Linked DNA regions of Novipirellula caenicola. The protein of the gene in region 1 interacts with the protein of each later gene in a pairwise test. Links are inferred from orthologs where the notes say so. Each region holds a gene or a part of one and is shown on either strand. Other genes may lie near its edges.

Region 1 (3,516 bases):
CGAGGACTTTCGCACTGAACTGTTCCGCGACGGCGACTATTTGCTCAATCGTCAACCGCTTGATCCCTTGTTGCATCAACTGATTGCAGCACACGAACACCCAGACGGTTCGGAATCCATACCGGCTGGTTTCACATTCTGTGGTTACGACATCATGGATTCCTATTTCGGCAACAGCACGCTCACCAATTGCGGCCCAATCCCCGAGGCGTTCACTGCTGAGGACGTTAACCGTTATGGACTTGTCCAGGATTTAGCCGCTGCGTTACGAATTCGTGATGCGATGCGCAAACAAGAACCCGACGATCCTCACCTGGGCCAATGCGAAGTCTGGCTCGTCGCGCAACGCATTCCCAATGGCGGGTAACGATCCCGCTGCGCATGTCCGGCGCATTGGTCTCGAGTCGTGGTGCAGCGGGGGGAATGGTGCTGCAATGAAAAATCATCGCATCCAGTGGACGAGTTCGCCTTTGCGAGTGATTCCGGATTCTCGCTTGACGATCTCGCCATCCTTGACCATCACCAACGTCGGCAGACTCGAGACCTGCATTTCGCGAGCGATCTGTTTGTGTTCGTCGACATCGATTTTCACGATCAAGGTGTTGTGTTCGGCAGCAGTCGATTCTAATTCGTGCAGGATTTCGCTCTGCTTGCGGCACGGACCACACCAATCGGCATAGAAGTCCAACAACACGTTGCCGTCGGCTTCGGCCAGCACGGCGTCGAGATCACCGCTGCTTGGCAATATCATCATTGCGGGTCGCTTGGTAGCAGACGTTGTTTTCAAACTCGCCAAGGTCGCTGATGTGCTTGTGGCCGAATCGGTTGCCGAGACGGGGGTAACTGGTTGTTCAGCGGCGGTTGTGTTGGCAGCGGCGATCGGCTCGGTTGACTCCGTGGCTTGCGAGTCCGCTATCGCGTTTGGCTGGATCTGTTCGGTTGGCTCTACCACCCCAGTTTGATCGTTTGAAACGGTGCGGCCAAACCCAAAGCCGGCTGCTGCGCTGCACCCGCTCGCACATGCGACGACGAGCGATAACAACAGGAGGGTACTTGAGCATGAATCGTTCATCGGGGGATCTCTGCGAATGAGGCTGAATACGAAAGTACGTGCTACAGGTCCACTGGACACCACCGCAAGAGCGTTGCCTGGTTGTCCATTGAGCAAGGTGGTGATTGACAAGCAGACGGACCATCCGCCGCGAACCTTACAGCACCCTCGCGAGAAATCCCGTGACGTCGAGTTTCACAGCGATCCCACGTCTCGCTTCCCGGATGGTGACCCGGCTGCATTGCCGGAGGTGCTGGGCAGATCCCACGTCGGTCCGACCGCTGCTGGCATGAAACTCATTTCATTCCGGCTCGGTGCGAAACATCGAGCGATGATCCAGAAGTTCCGATTTTGGAAGGGGGAACGGATCGGTATGGCAGCGGCGGAAAATGGCGGCTGCGATTCAGCAACGAGGAGAATTTCGAGGGCGAATGGGGACTGACGAACGCTTTGGGGATACGGCCGGTGAGACTTTCGAGGATGCCGAGTTGCTCGATTTTTCGATAAATTAGGCGAACGAGGGTGGGGCGGAGGTGTCAGGATTAGGGTGAGGCCAGCAGCGGTGTGCATAATCCGGTCCATATTCACTCCGTTTTACCCTTGTGGTGCGTGACAGAATTTTGAAAACCATTAAACTTCGGGCTATGACAGAAAAAGCTAACGATACCGCCCCCGACGCTGACGCCTCCCTCCCGAAGCCCGATTCAAGCGAAAACGCGAGTAAAACGACTCCGCCGGAAGACGCTGCGCCAAAAAATCCGATGTCTCAGCCTTCGCGGGCCATTCGGCCTCACGGAGTCGAATACAGCCGCAAACTGGCAACCGCCGCCGCCAAGGTGGCGTTGGAAAACAAAGGCCAAGACGTGATGGTTTTGGACGTTTGCGGACAAACCGCCGAATTTGACCTGTTCGTGATCGCGACCGGGTCGAGCCGGCGTCAATTGCACGCGATCAGCGAACAAATCGACGATGTTTTGGAAAAAACGCTCGGCGATCAACGTTTGGGCATCGAAGGATACCAGGACAGTCATTGGATTGTGCTGGACTACGGCAGCGTCGTGATCCACTTGTTCGACGAAGAAACCCGCGACTACTACGATCTCGAATCGCTGTGGGCCGACGGCAAACCCATCCCGCTCGAAGAATTAGGTCTGAAGCCGAACGCCTAACGCGATGACCGTGTTGGTTCGCCAAGCTTGATCGAGTCCAGGCCAAGCTTTGAGCCTGTGAACGTGCGTTTCGATCACGATCCAGGGTAATCACGACCCGTTGTGATCAGCATCACGTTACGAAAATCACGTTACTGGGATCGCCGGACGCGAGTTCGTGCCGCGAAGATCACGTCATTGCTATTGAATAGGCAGAGCTCAAACACGCTTCCCATCTCGCTGCGGTTTTTAATGGCCGCACGCTTCCAACTTTCCCTTCGCTACTTGGCTGGAATTTTGCACGATGCATCTCCCGAATCAGTTCAGTGTTCGTTTCGCTGAGGCACTCAAATCGTTCGTTGAAGACCCGAGTCCGTTCGCATCGATGATCCGTTCGACCAACGATCCAAAGTTTGGGGATTACCAAGCGAACTGTGCGATGCCGTTGTCGAAACAGATCGGCAAGAATCCGCGTGAATTGGCGTCCGAAATTGTCGAGAAACTGGATCTCGACGCGGTGTGTGAACCGCCGGAAATTGCGGGGCCTGGGTTCATCAACTTGCGGTTAAAAGATTCGTTCTTGCTGCAGTCGCTCTCGGAGATGCTGACCGACCCCCGTTGCTTGGTCTCGGTCGCCGACCCCAAACGCAAAGTGATTGTCGATTTTTCGTCACCCAACGTGGCTAAACCGATGCATGTCGGGCATATCCGCAGCACCGTGATTGGCGACGCGATCGCGCGAACGTTGGCCTTTCTCGGCCACGACGTAATCACCGACAACCATCTTGGGGATTGGGGAACTCAATTTGGGATCATCATCTACGGTTACAAACATTTTGGGGATCCGGAGAAAGTTGACAAAAATCCGGTCGCCGAACTCGCAGCACTTTATCGATTGGTCAATCAATTGATCGAGTATCGAAAAGCCAAGCGAGCGGTTGAGCAGATTCCGTCGCAATTGAACGAAGCAAAATCCGAAGTCACCGCAGCAGAACAATCGCTGCAAGACGCCGGCGAACCGAAGGCTCAGAAACAGGCGAAAAAGACCTTGGCATCGGCCAAGAAGAAAGTCGAAGCACTTCAATCGCAAGCCGAATCACTCCGTGAAAAAATCGAAGCGGTCGAAAGCGATCCCGACTTGCTGGCGAAAGCCAATGCACATCCGGATGTCGACAACGCGGTGCTTCAAGAGACTGTCAAGCTGCATCAAGGCGACAGCGAAAACATTGCGTTGTGGACTAAGTTCTTGCCGCATTGTAAGGACGAGATCAATCGCATTTACAACCGCTTGAATGTCACGTTCGATCACACGCTTGG
Region 2 (3,577 bases), on another replicon or contig:
GCCTGGGGAAAGCCAACACGCTCGAGCCGTCTTTGGGTTGGAGTGTTTGCGAGGTGTCGGCACCAACACGGCGCTGATGCAGTTGTCCGGGGTCGCTCAGAAATTGAAATTCAAGGGACTCAAAACCAAAGCAGCCGCGTTTGTCGAAGACATTGCCAAAGAAAAGGGAATGACTCGCGCGGAACTCGAAGACCGGGTGATCCCCGATTGCGGTCTCGATGAAATGGGACGACGCGAGTTCTCCTTTGGCTCACGATCGTTCTCGTTTGTACTAGGCGGCGATCTCAAACCGATGGTCCGCGACGAGGCGGGCAAGATACGCCCCAACATGCCCAAACCAGCAGCGAAGGATGATGAAACGATCGCTAACGAATCGCTCAGCGAATGGAAGCTAATCAAAAAGCAAATCAAAGAGGTCGCCACGCTGCAGGCCGGACGACTCGAGCAAGCGATGGTCACCGGTCGTCGTTGGTCGGTCGACGATTTTGAATCTCTGCTGGTCAAACATCCCTTGATGACGCACTTGGTACAGAAATTGATTTGGGGCTCGTTCGACGCCAAAGGCAATCGCTTGGGCCTGTTCCGCGTCACCGAGGAACGTGACTATGCCGATGCCAACGACGCCACGGTCGCGATCGACAAGGCGGATCAGATCGGGCTGATGCATCCCTTGGATCTTTCCGAAGACGAGCGCAGCACGTGGGGCGAAGTGTTAAGCGATTACGAAATCATCACTCCCTTTCCACAGCTCGGACGCGAAATCTATCGGTTGGAAAAAGGCGAAGAGAAAACCAGGCAACTTGATCGATTCTCGGGACTGTCGTTGGCAGCACCGACGATGGTGTTCACGCTGGAAAAACTCGGTTGGGTCCGTGGGGTGGCCATGGATGGAGGTTGCTTTGACGAGCATTCCAAACAATTTCCCTCGGCGGATGTCACTGCGGTCGTGCACTACGATGGCGTGGTGGGCATGGGATACATCGATCCCGATGAAATGTTAAAGACCGAAACGATTCACTTTTGCAAAGGCATGCGGGATCCGTCGGGATATGGCTGGGGCAGCGAAAAACCGCTCAAACTAAGTGAAGTTTCCCCGATCGTGCTCAGCGAAGTCATGGCGGATCTTCACGTGCTGAAATCGAAAGCAAAATAGCGATGGCCAAGAAAAAAGCGGGTTCCCGAAAATTGCAGGGCGAATCAAACGGAGCGTCCGCGTCGCAGCAACGTCCTCCGGCGGAGGTCTTGTTTGCCGACGAACTTGCCGAATTGGCCAGTGCCTCGGCGGACGATCCGAAACCGCCGGGTTGGCAGATGTCGCCGCGTGCGGTGTTGTCGTTTGTCTTGGGCGACGCGTCACAAGGCCGACCACCTAAATTTGTCGGGCGGCGTGCGTTCCTGGAACGGTGTATCGTCTCGCTGGCTACCAACCGCGGACTGATGTTGATCGGTGAACCGGGGACCGCCAAAAGTTACTTGAGCGAGTTGTTGACCGCAGCGATCAGCGGCGATTCGACGCTGACAATCCAAGGCAGTGCGGGGACCACCGAAGACAACATCCGTTATTCGTGGAACTATGCATTATTGGTCGCGGAAGGGCCGTGTGAGAATTCGCTCGTACCTGCGCCGCTGTACTTGGGGATGACGCATGGAAAATTGGTTCGGTTCGAAGAGATCACGCGTTGTGCTTTGGAAATCCAAGACGTGCTGTTGTCGGTGCTCAGCGACCGCGTGATGGCGATCCCTGAATTGCCCGAACAAAGTCGCAGCTTGTACGCACGAGCTGGTTTCAATGTGATTGCCACTGCGAACACGCGTGACCGCGGAGTCAACGAGATGAGTGCGGCGCTGAAACGGCGATTCAATTTCGAAACGGTGCATCCGATTGCCGATATCGGCGAAGAGATGCAATTGGTCCAGCGGGAAACCAACCGTAATCTCGATCGCTCGCAAGTCCCGGTGACGATCGATCAAGATTTGACCGAATTGTTGGTCACCACGTTTCGTGAACTTCGCCAAGGCAAAACGATCGAAGGTCAAGGCATCGATCCACCGACCACCGTACTCAGTACTGCCGAAGCGGTCGGCACGGCCTATGCCGCCGGCGTGCATGCGTATTATTACGCCGACGGCAAAATCGAACCGACTCATTTGGTTCGCCATTTGGTCGGCAGCGTGCTGAAGGACAATCCCGACGACCTGAAAAAAGTCCGGCACTATTTCGACCATGTGATCAAGAAACGCAAGCACGGTCGATGGAAGGACTTCTTTGATGCTCGTGATGAACTGACTTGAGCTCTGCGTGAATCACTCCTCGACAACTCGCACACGGATTTTTGAAAAGAAGATAGCGTCGGATGCCAAACCGCGATCCAGCACCGGATGATCAACCGCTGATCGATCGGCTGTGTGATACCACAGCGGACGTGGTCTATTTCCCCGTCCGTCACCACAGCCCGGCATGTGCCATGTTGATCGCTCAGCTGATCGAAACACTCCGCCCAACCGCGGTGTTGATCGAAGGGCCGAGCGACTACAACGAACACCTTGGCGAACTGCTGCTCGACCATCAGTTGCCGATCGCGATCTACAGCTATTTTCGAGCCGGAGTGGCGGCCCGCGACGAGCAAGCCGAAACCGAGCTGACGCACCAAGGGGTGTACTATCCATTTTGTGAATATTCACCGGAATGGATCGCGATCCAGCACGGGCATCGCATCGATGCCGAGGTCCGTTTTATCGATCTGCCGTGGTCAGAAAGTGCCGGCGATGAACGTGCGTCACACCGTTATGCCGACGCCGAACTGCGTCGTGGACGCTACGTCAACGCGTTGTGCGAGCGGCTGCAAGTCGAAGATTTTGACGATCTTTGGGACCGGCTGATTGAGTCGCATCAGACGCTTGAGCCAGCGGATTATGTACGTCGCACTCATTCATTGTGCTGGAACATTCGCACGTGGGAACCCAGCGTGAGTGTTAGCGACCGTCGACGCGAAGCGTTTATGGCAGCCCAAATCGCGGCGACGTCCAAACAAACCCGTGGCCAGACCTTGGTCGTGACCGGCGGTTTTCACAGCAGTGCGTTGCTGGCTCGAAACGAAGGCTACGCGTGTGCAGGAATCGATGATCCGCCTCCGAGTGAAGCGGCACAGCAAGTGATCGCGGCCATCATCGATCGCGGAATCGCGTTGACAACCTATTCCTACGAACGGCTCGACAATCTAACCGGTTACAACGCGGGGATGCCCAGTCCGGGATTTTACCATCACGCTTGGACGCAACGAAATCGCGACGAACCGTTTGACCACCAACCCTTGTTGACTGGATTGGTGGGCGCGCTGCGGAACCGAAAACAGACGCTCAGCACGGCGGATTTGATCGCCGTCCAAACGTCGGCTCGGGCGCTAGCCGCGTTGCGGGGACGCCACCATGTGTGGCGACGAGATTTGATCGACGCGGTAACGTCATCGCTGATCAAAGACGAATTGGAATACGATTGCGAATCCCCCTTTATCGATGCCGTGCATGCGGTGCTGCGAGGTGACCAGCGTGGGCGATTAGCCAGCGGAACTCGTACTCC

What was found. The genes of interacting proteins can lie anywhere in the genome.
Region 2: the proteins of rsfS (region 1) and ABEA92_RS14420 interact in binary tests that used the Escherichia coli proteins (3 or more experiments, as listed by UniProt). The link is inferred for Novipirellula caenicola from one-to-one orthologs.

The regions. Positions count from the first base shown.
Region 1 is NZ_BAABRO010000001.1:43,505-47,020, reverse strand. What follows is about bases 684-3,516. They hold rsfS (ribosome silencing factor), read left to right. Parts: upstream 684-1,812; coding sequence 1,813-2,220; downstream 2,221-3,516. Other genes in these bases: argS (arginine--tRNA ligase), read left to right, coding at 2,504-3,516; ABEA92_RS00165 (thioredoxin domain-containing protein), read right to left, coding at 684-1,072. In the rest of the region: ABEA92_RS00170 (hypothetical protein), read left to right, coding at 1-367; more of ABEA92_RS00165, read right to left, coding at 443-683. UniProt on the Escherichia coli protein: Functions as a ribosomal silencing factor. Interacts with ribosomal protein uL14 (rplN), blocking formation of intersubunit bridge B8.
Region 2 is NZ_BAABRO010000006.1:149,173-152,749, reverse strand. The notes cover bases 330-3,223. They hold ABEA92_RS14420 (ATP-binding protein), read left to right. Parts: upstream 330-1,155; coding sequence 1,156-2,292; downstream 2,293-3,223. Other genes in these bases: ABEA92_RS14415 (DUF5682 family protein), read left to right, coding at 2,355-3,223; ABEA92_RS14425 (WGR and DUF4132 domain-containing protein), read left to right, coding at 330-1,153. Outside these bases: more of ABEA92_RS14425, read left to right, coding at 1-329; more of ABEA92_RS14415, read left to right, coding at 3,224-3,577.